Regions from separate parts of the Psychromonas sp. psych-6C06 genome, predicted to be linked through region 1. Evidence: predicted binding sites of a transcription regulator. Region 1 holds the regulator's gene; the other holds the start of a gene.
What was found. The regulator sigma-54, encoded in region 1, starts transcription at its own class of promoters, with help from an activator protein. The targets are predictions, from matches to a motif close to GTTGGCACGNNNNTNGNNT.
Positions count from the first base shown of each region.

Region 2: the regulator sigma-54 is predicted to act here: its motif matches at 1,111-1,129, upstream of flgJ (flagellar assembly peptidoglycan hydrolase FlgJ).

Region 1 covers NZ_PIZM01000012.1:20,825-26,976, reverse strand. The annotation lists gene lptC (LPS export ABC transporter periplasmic protein LptC) at 1-78, shown strand, start outside; gene lptA (lipopolysaccharide transport periplasmic protein LptA) at 68-601, shown strand; gene lptB (LPS export ABC transporter ATP-binding protein) at 601-1,326, shown strand; gene CW745_RS14705 (RNA polymerase factor sigma-54) at 1,391-2,836, shown strand; gene CW745_RS14700 (PTS sugar transporter subunit IIA) at 3,156-3,602, shown strand; gene rapZ (RNase adapter RapZ) at 3,618-4,472, shown strand; gene CW745_RS14690 (HPr family phosphocarrier protein) at 4,477-4,752, shown strand; gene mgtE (magnesium transporter) at 4,777-6,138, shown strand.
Region 2 covers NZ_PIZM01000002.1:376,296-382,447, reverse strand. The annotation lists gene CW745_RS04895 (Na+/H+ antiporter family protein) at 1-1,015, opposite strand, end outside; gene flgJ (flagellar assembly peptidoglycan hydrolase FlgJ) at 1,172-2,167, shown strand; gene flgK (flagellar hook-associated protein FlgK) at 2,160-4,232, shown strand; gene flgL (flagellar hook-associated protein FlgL) at 4,377-5,882, shown strand; gene CW745_RS04875 (flagellin) at 6,146-6,152, shown strand, end outside.

The DNA.
Region 1 (6,152 bases):
GGCATGTGGGCATCACTTGTTAGTGAAGAATTAATCGTTAAAAAACAGATAAAAGCGGTATACCTAAATGAAAATTAATAAAATTAGCTTAATCGTTGGCATGATATTCTGCTCGCTTTCAGTACAATCTTTAGAGTCTGATTACGATCAACCAATTAATGTAAGCTCAGTTAGCCAACATGCAAAAATGAAAAGTAATACAGTAACCTTCCTAAAAGAAGTGTTGCTAACCCAGGGAACCATTAAAATTACAGCAAATGAACTGGTTGTCATTCGTGGCGAGAAAGCCAATCAAGAAATTATGATTGCCAAAGGTGATGTAGCGACTTTTTACCAAACCCAAGAAGATGGTAAGCCCTTTGATGCAGAAGCGAATACTATTCATTACGATGTAGCGAAAGCCAAGATAACCTTAACGGGTAACGCACAAGTAAAACAGCTAGATAGTCAAATTAATGGTTCTAAAATAATCTACTTTTTAGAAACAGAAGAGTTGATTGTAGAAAGCGACAAAAATAGCAAAGAGCGTGTAAAGACGGTATTTTTACCAGCACAATTTGAAAATAAAGATGACAATACACAACAGGCTGAAGATAAATAATGGCTGAGTTAATCGCAAAAGGTTTAGTAAAAAGCTATAAAGGCCGTACCGTAGTAAATGGTGTAGGCTTAACCGTCAAGACGGGAGAAATAGTTGGGTTACTCGGCCCAAATGGGGCAGGCAAAACCACTTCATTTTATATGGTCGTTGGCTTAGTGAAGCAGGATGAAGGCACCATTATTGTCGATGGTGAAGATATATCACATCACCCAATGCATATACGAGCACAAAAAGGGATAGGCTATTTACCTCAAGAAGCCTCTATTTTTAGACGTTTAACAGTCACTGAAAATATCATGGGTATCTTAGAAACACGTAAAGAACTTACCAAAGATCAACGCCTCGAAAAACTGAATACGCTATTAGAAGAGTTTCATATTACCCATATTCGTAATAATAAAGGCATGAGCCTTTCGGGTGGCGAGCGTCGACGTGTAGAGATTGCCAGAGCACTAGCAACCGAACCTAAATTTATTCTACTAGATGAGCCCTTTGCAGGTGTTGATCCAATTTCAGTCATTGATATCAAAAATATTATCGGTCAACTTCGCGATCGAGGCTTAGGCGTCCTAATTACTGACCATAACGTGCGTGAAACGCTTGATGTCTGTCAACACTCATACATTGTTAGCCATGGTGAAATTATCGCAATTGGGACACAAGACGAAATATTGGCAAATGATCATGTAAAACAAGTGTATCTAGGTGAAGAATTTAAACTATAGTTATTGTAAATATAGTTATTAAGACATAGCTACTAGTTATTTATATCAGGAAATACAAGCTTTGATGAAACAAGGGTTACAATTGAAAATGGGTCAGCAACTTGCGATGACCCCACAATTACAACAAGCGATCAAATTATTACAACTATCCACCCTTGATTTACAACAAGAGATTCAAAATGCGCTTGATGAAAACCCATTACTAGAGCAAGAAGATAACAGCTCACTTCAAGATGTCGTCAAAGAGCAAGACAGTAGTCAACTTGATACAGCCGAAGCACTTACCCAACAAGAATTTTCACAAGAGCAACCTGATGAAAGCAACTGGGAAGAAGCTTATACACCGCCTCCAACAACTTCAATTTCCTCAGGTTCATCCTCTTTTGAAGGCGAAGATAGCGTCTATCAGGGAGAGTCATCTATTTCTCTTCAAGATCATTTAATATGGCAGATGCAACTAACTCCCTTTTCTCAAACCGATCTCTTAGTCGCAACCGCTATTATCGACTCCATTGATGAGTTTGGCTACTTAACCAGTAGCTGCGAATCGATACTGGAAGCGTTGAGTAATGAAGTTGAAGATCTTGAGTTAGATGAGATCGAAGCAGTTTTAAAACGAATACAGCATTTTGATCCCATTGGTGTTGCGGCTAAGTCAGCACAAGACTGCTTACAAATACAGCTACGGCATCTCAGTGATGATACCCCTTGGCGTGCAGAAGCATTAATGATTCTCGAAGAACATATGGACCTATTAGGTAACCGAGATTACCGTACTTTAGCGCGCAAGACCAAACTGAAAGAGAATGAACTCGCAGAAATTATGCGCCTAATTCAAACCTTAGAGCCACGTCCTGGAAATCAATTCGAAGATACGCAAGCACAATACGTTGTACCTGATGTCTATGTGAAAAAAATAGGTGGACAATGGCGCGTATCGCTAAATCAGGACTGTGATCCGAACCTTTCTATCAATCAACAATATGCAGACTTATGCAAAGGTAATATTAGTAAAACAGATTCGCAATTTATTAAGGGTAACCTTCAAGAAGCGAAGTGGTTTATTAAAAGCCTCGAAAGTCGTAATGAAACATTGTTAAAAGTATCAAACTGTATCGTGCAACAACAGCAAGCATTTTTTGAATATGGTGACGAAGCAATGAAACCAATGGTGCTCAATGATGTTGCCTTTGAAGTTGAAATGCATGAATCTACTATTTCTCGAGTTACCACCCAAAAGTTTATGCATACACCCCGCGGTATTTATGAATTAAAATTTTTCTTTTCTAGCCATGTTGCTACCGAGAGTGGTGGCGAATGTTCATCGACTGCTATCCGTGCGTTAATTAAAAAGTTAGTAAATGCAGAGCTCACTACTAAGCCACTCAGCGATAACAAAATCACTCAGTTACTTGAAGAGCAGGGGATAAAAGTAGCAAGACGCACTATTGCTAAATATAGGGAGTCCTTAGGTATCCCACCCTCTAATCAACGCAAGCAGTTACTATAAGTTTAGATAACTAACCTAAGTTCTGGATAAGCAAAGCGATACAATACAGCTATTTCCGCGAATTTCGGCGTTAAAACATCTACCAATACCCCATTATTGCGACGATAATTTGCCTGAACTACGCAAAAATGAAGGCACTGTATTATAAAAGTAGCAGCATCGTGGTTTTAAACACCATAAAGCTTTCATTAACCAGAATTGAGGTTAAGTAAGCTAAATCGCTTAATATTGATTAATATTAAAAAATGGGCGTTCTTGTATAGCCATTCTTATTTAACCTGATAAAATCGCGCCAATTGTGCCACTAGAAAATAATATTATGAAAATATCTGACCTATTAGATAAAGACTCTGTGTTTAGCCAAACTAGCTGCAGCAGTAAGAAATGCGCATTAGAAAAAATCAGCATTATTGCAGCTGAAAAATTAGATATCGACTCGCAGCAATTATTCAATTCGCTTATTGCACGAGAAAAAATTGGCTCTACTGGAGTTGGGCTAGGAATTGCTATTCCACACGTTAAAATTGACAGTAGCTATCCAGCTACTGCTATTTTTATGCAATGCCATTCAGGGATCGATTATGATTCTTACGATGGTAATAAAGTCGATATATTATTTGCTATTTTTGTTCCTGAAGATAAATGCCAAGAATACTTACAGGCGCTCTCAGAAATAAGTCAAAAATTGCTCGACAAACCCTATTTGCGACAACTAAGAAGCGCACAAACTAACGAGCAGTTATATAACCTATTGCAAATTGAATAACTGCGAGGGAAAAAAATGAAATTAATCATCATCAGTGGACGTTCCGGCTCAGGAAAAACAATCGCGCTACATGTGCTTGAAGATCTAGGCTATAACTGTATCGATGGTGTGCCCTTCCAATTATTAGATCAACTCCTCGATACCGTTGATGTAGAAAATAATAAAATAGCCATCACTCTAGATGTTCGTAATCTACCAGGTGACTCTGATGCAATTGACTCCTTGCTAGCAACATTAAAATGCAAAGTAAAAATAGATATCATCTATATAGATGCGATTAGCACAGAACTCATTCGACGTTATAGTGAAACTCGCAGATTACACCCTCTGTCAAAACAAAAACTGTCTTTATCACAGGCATTAGAGCAAGAAAATACATTATTAGCCCCTATCAGGAAATCAGCAGCACTTGAAATAGATACCACCACACTATCTATTCATAATCTCAATGAACGCATCAAACTTTTTTTACAAGGCACGAGCAAAAGTAAGTTACTGATCATATTTCAATCCTTCGGCTTTAAGTATGCATCGCCTGAAGATGCAGATTATATTTTTGATGTTCGTTTTTTACCTAACCCGCACTGGGAACCCTCATTACAAAAATTTAACGGTACAGAGCAACCTATTATTGACTATCTAGACTCTTTTCCAATAGTTAAGCAAACGGTTAATCAAATTGAGAATTTATTTCAATCTTGGATGCCACATTTAGAGGATAATAACCGCAATTATGTGACTATTGCTATCGGCTGTACAGGAGGTAAACACCGCTCAGTTTATGTAACGGAAAAGATTGCGGCTCGTTTCGGTAACAAATATCAGGTACAAGTTGAGCATAAACGACTTGCAGGAAAAGAAGGCTTATAAAAAAGTGGATATCATCAAACAAACTATTACAATACAAAACAAACTCGGTTTACATACACGAGCTACCATCAAACTAGTTGAATTGGTTAATAATTTTGATGCTAAGATCACGATTAGCCACCACGGTAAACAAGCTGATGCTGATAGTGTACTAGGGTTAATGGTATTAGAAACCTGTTTTGGACAAGAGATAGAAATAACGGCAACGGGTAATCAAGCACAACAGGCAATGTCTGCCGTTACTAGGCTAATAGAAGATAAGTTTTTAGAAGAAGAATAATAATAATAATTTAAAGGAAAACAGATGCTGGAAAAAAACGAATTAAAAGATACCCAGCAATACCTCCGCGAAGTCAATAAAGCAATCGAAAGTGGCATGTTTGTTCTTGCTCGCAGTATTATCGAAAAGATGCCTGCCTGTGATGTCGCATTACTACTTGAATCCTCACCACCAGCAAATCGTAAGGTATTATGGAACCTTACAGACCATGATCAACAAGGTGAAATCCTCGAAGAATTAAACGAAGATGCTAAAGACGGTATTATCAGCCTAATGGATGCGGCCAATTTAGTTGCTGTTACTGAAGGGATGGACACTGATGATCTGGCTTACATTCTTCGTGGCATCCCAAATAGCCTTTACCGAGCTGTTTTAGAGCAGATGGATGCACAAGATAGGCATCGAGTTGAAACAGCACTCGCTTACCCTGAAGATACAGCTGGCTCAATTATGAATACAGACACCATAACACTCCGACCTGATGTATCTATTGATGTTGTACTTCGATACTTACGCCTTAAAGATGAGTTGCCAGAAGCGACAGATACTTTATATGTTGTTAATTCTGATGACCATTTAATTGGTGATGTTCCATTATCTTTATTATTAACGGTTGACCCTGCACTTTCTGTTGCTGAAGTGATGAACACTCAAACAGGTAGTTTATTGGCTGAAATGCCCGAGCTTGAAATAGCAAAGCTCTTTGAACGACATGATTGGATATCTGCACCAGTCGTAGATCATAACAATCAACTACTAGGGCGTATTACCATTGATGATGTCGTTGACATTATTAGGGAAAATGCAGAGCACTCAATGATGGGTATGGCAGGTATGGATGATGACGAAGATACCTTCGCCCCTATCTTGCCCAGTGCCAAACGCCGAACGGTTTGGCTTTCTATTAATTTAATCGCAGCCTTTATTGCAGCGTCTGTTTCTAATATGTTCGAAGCAACACTGGAACAGATGGCAACACTCGCCGTATTAATGACAATAGTCCCTAGCATGGGTGGGATAGCAGGCAATCAGACACTGGCATTAGTAATACGTGGTATTGCAGTCGGCCATATCGGTAACAGTAATACACGCTGGCTAATTGGAAAAGAGGCCGCAATTGGTGTTTTAAATGGTATGGTTTGGGCTGTATTGGTAGCCACAGCAGTCGTACTTTGGAAAGGTGATATTGCAGTTGGGTTTATTATTGCTGGAGCAATGTTTATTAACCTTTCAGTCGCAGGTATTGCTGGGGTAACTATTCCACTGATCATGCATAAATATAAAATTGATCCTGCTTTAGCTGGCGGAATGGCATTAACAACGGTAACCGATGTGATTGGCCTCTTCTCATTTTTAGGAATGGCAACATTGGTACTACAACACTAGAGTTTGAGTAAAGT
Region 2 (6,152 bases), on a different contig from region 1:
GCATTAATAATGCGGCTAATGCTTTGTTATCACCAATGCTATCACTTAAAAATGCCACCAAGGTTTCAACGCTACCGGTTGCTTTCATGACCGCTGCAAAACCGGCTGCTGCAATCATAATAAAACCGATCATAGCCATCATATGTACCCCTTTAGTGAATACATCCTGGGTCTCTTTCCATGCGATAACACCACCGACGGTAAACACTGTGAAACCTGCTAATGCACCAATAATCATAGAGCCTGAATAAAGCTGTATACCGAGAGTGGCAACAATGGCAACTGCTGCAACACTAATATGGCGTTTATTCAGTGACTTTAATTCAGGCTTTGTTTCATCTTGTTCACTAATGGGGTATTCGCGTGGTTTACGGTAGCTAATAAATACTGCAATTAGCAATCCTGTTAACATACCAAGTGCCGGCAAAATCATCGCTGTTGGTACTTGTGCAGCAGTCGCTTGTAAGCCATTGTCATGTAGGTTTTTAAGAAGAATGTTATGTAAGAAAATACCACCAAAACCTACAGGTAATACCATGTAAGGGGTTATCAAACCGAAGGTCAGAATACAAGCCACTAAGCGTCTATCTAAACGTAATTTATTAAATACGGTTAGAAGTGGTGGAATTAAGATAGGAATAAAAGCGATATGTACAGGAATAATATTTTGCGATGAAATGGTGATTAATAAAATACTACATAATACTGCATATTTAATGGTCAAAGACAGTTTATCTGGATGGTGGCCATGCAAACGTTTAATAACGGTTTGTGCTAATAGATCGGTTATTCCTGACTTTGAAATAGCAACTGCAAATGCACCGAGCATTGCATAGCTTAATGCAATCGTTGCACCTCCCCCTAAGCCCCCCTCGAAGGCACTGACCGTATCGGTGAGTGATAACCCTGCACTTAAACCACCCACGAGTGCACTCAGTGTCAATGCAATGACAACATTAATACGCATCATTGACAGAATGAGCATCAGGCACACGGCTAATAAAACTGGATTCATAAACATATTCCCCTTAAAAATGATGAGGGCATTCTACGTGACTCGAGCACTATATCAACCTTATTACTTACAGCGTATCAGCCTTGCATTTTAATACTGGCATTATTATTGCTTTATCTATGTGGAGAGTAAAAATAGATAAAGCGGGGGCTGATAATGAGTAATAACGCGGTAACACAATCAAGCAATTACTTTGACCTACAGGGGTTAGATCAACTGCGTCAAAAAGCGCAGGGTAATAGCAAAGAATCTATCCGCGAAGTTGCTAATCAGTTTGAATCTATGTTTGCCAGCATGCTTATTAAGTCGATGCGCCAAGCGAATGAAGCCTTTGAAACTGACAGCCCCTTTAATAACAAAAATACTAAGTTTTATACCGATATGCAGGACAAACAATTAGCGCTTGATATTAGTCGTCATGGATCTTTAGGGCTTGCAGATGCTTTAGTTCGACAACTTGACCCTACCTCGATTGCGCGTCCTGAGGCGATTGATCAGGAACAGTTGGTGATGCCAAACAGTGAGCAAGCTGCCACTTTGATGACGCTTAATAAATCACAGCCTGCGGTTGATTTAAATCAACCAGATAAAATGCAACCTAGCGTTGGTGTTTTGAAGGTAAACAATGAGACTTCAAATAACCAAGCCCCAAACCAAGTGTTTACAGATCAAAAATCATTTATTGAAACCTTAATGCCATTTGCCAAAAAAGTAGCCAATAAATTAGGTGTTTCACCCATTGCACTTATTGCGCAGTCTGCATTAGAAACAGGCTGGGGTAAGAAAATAATCAATGGTGCTGATAATCAAAGTAGCTTTAATCTTTTTAATATCAAAGCACATAAAAGCTGGCAGGGCGATAAGGTCGCTAAGGATAGCCTTGAGGTTGAAAATGGTGTTGGTATTAAACGTCGTTCAGACTTTAGAGCTTATGAAAACTTTGCACAAAGTTTTGCGGATTACGGACACTTTATTACTCATAATCAGCGTTATCAAGAAGCCTTAAAGCAGGGAACTAATGCGGATGCATATGTTGAAGAGCTACAAAAAGCAGGTTATGCAACCGATCCACAATATGCTGAAAAAATTAAACAAATCATGAACAACGAGTCGTTTAAAGCTGCACTAGTAGAAGGAGAGTCAAATGGCTGATCTATTTCAAATTGGTCTATCGGGAATTTACACCTCTCAAGCAAGCCTTGCGACAACGGGTCATAATATTGCCAATGTAAATACGGCTGGTTACTCACGTCAAAGTGTTGAAGTGAATACCGCGGGAGCGGATCGGTTTGGCGGTTATTTTGTTGGTCGTGGTGCAATTGTTGCCGGCATTGAGCGTGCATACGATCAATTTGCTTTCACTGAAAACATTATGAATACTTCACAATATGGCTATTCTAAAGAGGTATATCAGCAAACTAGTCAATTAGATATGTTGCTTTCTGATGAAAGTACTGCAGTTACCAAACCAGTATTAGAAGTGTTTGAATCGATCAATGGGGTTGCTGATCACCCAAATATGCTTGAATCAAGAAAAGTATTTCTTGAGTCTGCTACGAATATGATTAATCAGTATAACCGATTATATGACAGTTTAGAGATTCAATATAACGGCATTAATAATGATATCGTTAATACAGCAGATACGATAACCACCCTCGCCGATAACCTCGCCAATATTAATAGACAAATTTCTGCTGTGTTAGGAGCAGGTGGACAAAGTAATGCCAACGATCTTTTAGATCAACGTGATCAAGCTATTACTGAGTTAAGTCAATATGTTGACGTTTCTGTTGTCCCTGCTGATAACGGAATGGTAAATATCTATATTGGTAGTGGTCAATCTTTAGTGATGGGCGGTACTTCACTACAAATGATCTCTGTTAATGGCGACCCAGATCCTTCACGTAAAGAGTTGGCATTAAATATTGATGGTAATATGGCGCTTGTTGACGGGAGCCGTTTAGGGGGATCTGTCGCGGGGTTATTCGATACTCGTAATAACGATGTGGAGCGTGCCTTTAATCAGCTTGGACAAAATATTATTGGCTTAACACATTCTATTAATGAACAACAAAAAGAGGGAATGACGCTAGAAGGAAAGATTGGTGAAGATCTCTTTAACGATATTAATTCATTACAATCTATGCAAAATCGAGTGCTTGCGCATAACGATGGCTTAGGAAGCATGCAACTTAGTTTAAGAGTGGATGATTTAAGTACCTTAACCCCAGATGAATATGAATTGGTTGTGGATGATTACCAAGTGGGGCCACCCGAGAGCATCTCATTTATCTCTACAAACCGGACTACAGGCGCATCACAAACAATTTCTATTCCTGATATGTCTGTGACAGAGCGCGTTTCTATTCCTAATACGGGGTTAAGTTTAGGTATAGATACTATTGTGGCAACAGATCTTCCACAGCCTGGTAAAACGTTTACTCTTCGCCCTACAAGGCTAGCTGCACAAGAGGCAAGCCTACAGCATAAAGATCCTGAAAAAATTGCGGCAGCGGACGCGGAAATAAAAACCGTTGCTAATGATGCTAATACTGGTGATGCTGTATTGCGCACAAGCGCAATTAATAACCCTTTAGATCCACTCTATATGGATGAAGATAATCCATTAGAGATAGTCGTAACAGGTAATGTAGGTGGCGTGATCACCTATGATATCGTTGATAAAAACGGCACTCCAGTTACATTACCTGCAGGCTCAGCGAACAACTATGTACCTGCGGTTGCCGTTGGTGCACCATTAACAGGTTTAACGGTCACGCCTGATCTATTAACAGGAAAAGTCACCTTTGATCTTGCCGGTGTCGAAGTCGAAATGACAAAAGGATCACCACAAGCAGGAGATACATTTAAGCTTAATTATAATGAAACGGGTGATGGCGATAACCGCAATATGATGAAGATTGCTGATCTTCAGAATCAGAAAATAATGAATAATAAAAAGGCAACTTTTGCCGATGTCTACAGTGGCATGATTTCAGAAATTGGTGCTAAAACTGCTAATGCTGACGTATCGATGCAATCAACTGCTATTCTTCAAAATCAATCATTTGAACGTATTCAAAGTTCTAGTGGTGTCAACATGGATGAAGAGGCAGCTAATTTATTGCAATACCAACAGCATTATAGTGCGGCTGCCCGTGTCATTTCTGTGGCGACTGAAATCTTTGATACCATTTTACAAGCCGCGCGATAACACTAAGCAAAGCGATAACTATTAATTGAATCGCTTTGCCACTTCAAAAAAATACTTTTAAATTTCAAACTGGAATAATTATTGCATTCTTTTAAATACTTAGATTAAGCCACCCGCTTTAGAAAGGTATTAAGAGAGGCAATTATGCGTATTTCCACACAGGTCTTTTTCCAACGTAATGTTGATAGTGTATTGGGGCAACAAACTAAATTAAGCCAGCAAAACATGCATTTATCTACATCTAAACGCGTCATTCATGGCTCTGATGATGCCGTTGCAATTTCCACTATTCAGCGATTGAAGCAAGATTTAAGCATGGGTGAGCAATTTTTAAAGAATGGTGAGATGGCTGAAACGGCTAATGCGTTGGAAGAAACCTCCTTACAACAAGTTACAAATATTCTACAAAGAGTACGTGAACTGTTAGTGACTGCGGGTAACGAAACTTATAACGCACAAAACCGTGAAGCGGTTGCCGTTGAATTGGAAGGCTTACGTGAAGAACTCATGGGAGTAGCTAATACTCGCGATGGCAATAGTCAGTTTATTTTTGCCGGTTTTGAAGTTGATACTCAGCCCTACCAAAGCAATGAGTTTGGCACCATTGAATACCACGGTGATAACGGCGATCGTAATTACAAAGTGGGACCAGGTGTCTTCGTGCAAGGTAATGATTCTGGTGCTTCTGTATTTAATGAAATCGCAGAGGGTAATGGGACTTTTGTTTCCGAGGCTAATATCAACAATAATGGCTCGGGCGTAATCAATGAGGCATCAGTCATTGATAGCAAAGCTGCGAATGGTTTTTTAAGTGAAGACTACACTGTTGCTATCACTGAAACTGCCGCTGGCGCCGATCCTGATTACTCTGTGTATGGTTTAAAAGAAACAACGGTGACTGGGAATGCGACCATCAATCTAGCTTCCGTTGATATTAGCGATCCAAACTTTGCTAGCTTCGATCCCGCTTTGTATGATCCCGCCGTTGCGAATGGTGTCACCGTTGGCTTTGTTGCCGTAGGGCCATTATTCGAGGTCACAGTTAACGGTGTTTCCGCAACGCCAGCTGCTATGTATGATCCTGCTGATACGAATCAGCAAAGCGTTAATTTGAATGGATTAAACTTTGACATTCAGGGGGTACCTGATGTTACTGATAGTTATACACTTAATAAATATGTTGAACCGACTAAATATACGGAAGGCCAGTCAATTGAATTTAATGGTATTAAAACAGAGCTAAAAGGTAATGTGATGAATACCGATTCATTTGCCCTGCGTCAAAGTGGCGAAAAAGATATTTTTTCTACCATTAAAGATGCCATTGATACCTTAAGAATACCTGGTGAAGATGATGTTGCCTCCGCTCAGCGTGAAATGCGTTTTAACATGGCACGTCTGCAAGTTGATAATGCCATGGAAAATGTTTCGGGTATTCGTACCTCAGTAGGTGCGCGTATGCGAACTATCGATAATCAAAGTGAATCCACGCAGGACTTTAATTTAACCAATCAAAAAACATTGTCGAATTTGGAAGATCTAGATATGGCTGCCGCTATTAGTGAGTTTAAAATGCAGATGAGCTTACTTGAAGTCTCGCAACAAACATTTGTACAGATGCAATCATTAAGTTTGTTTAAACTTATTTAACTCATGTTTTTCTATGATTAAAAAGAGGCAATTAATTGCCTCTTTTTTTTTGCCCCCTATTCACTATCTAAAAAAAGATCTTTTGACAGATAGTCTTTACCCCTAACCCCTTGTTTTAGCAGTGCTGTTGTTTAAAAAACAACCTGTTTAAAAAGTTGGCATGCAAATCGCATTGTAAACCATGAGAGTAAAAATTGACGGTAATTAATGAACAATTGCCGATTCCCCCCAAAACGGGATAGCAAAGGAACTAGGAGTAAATTATGGCTC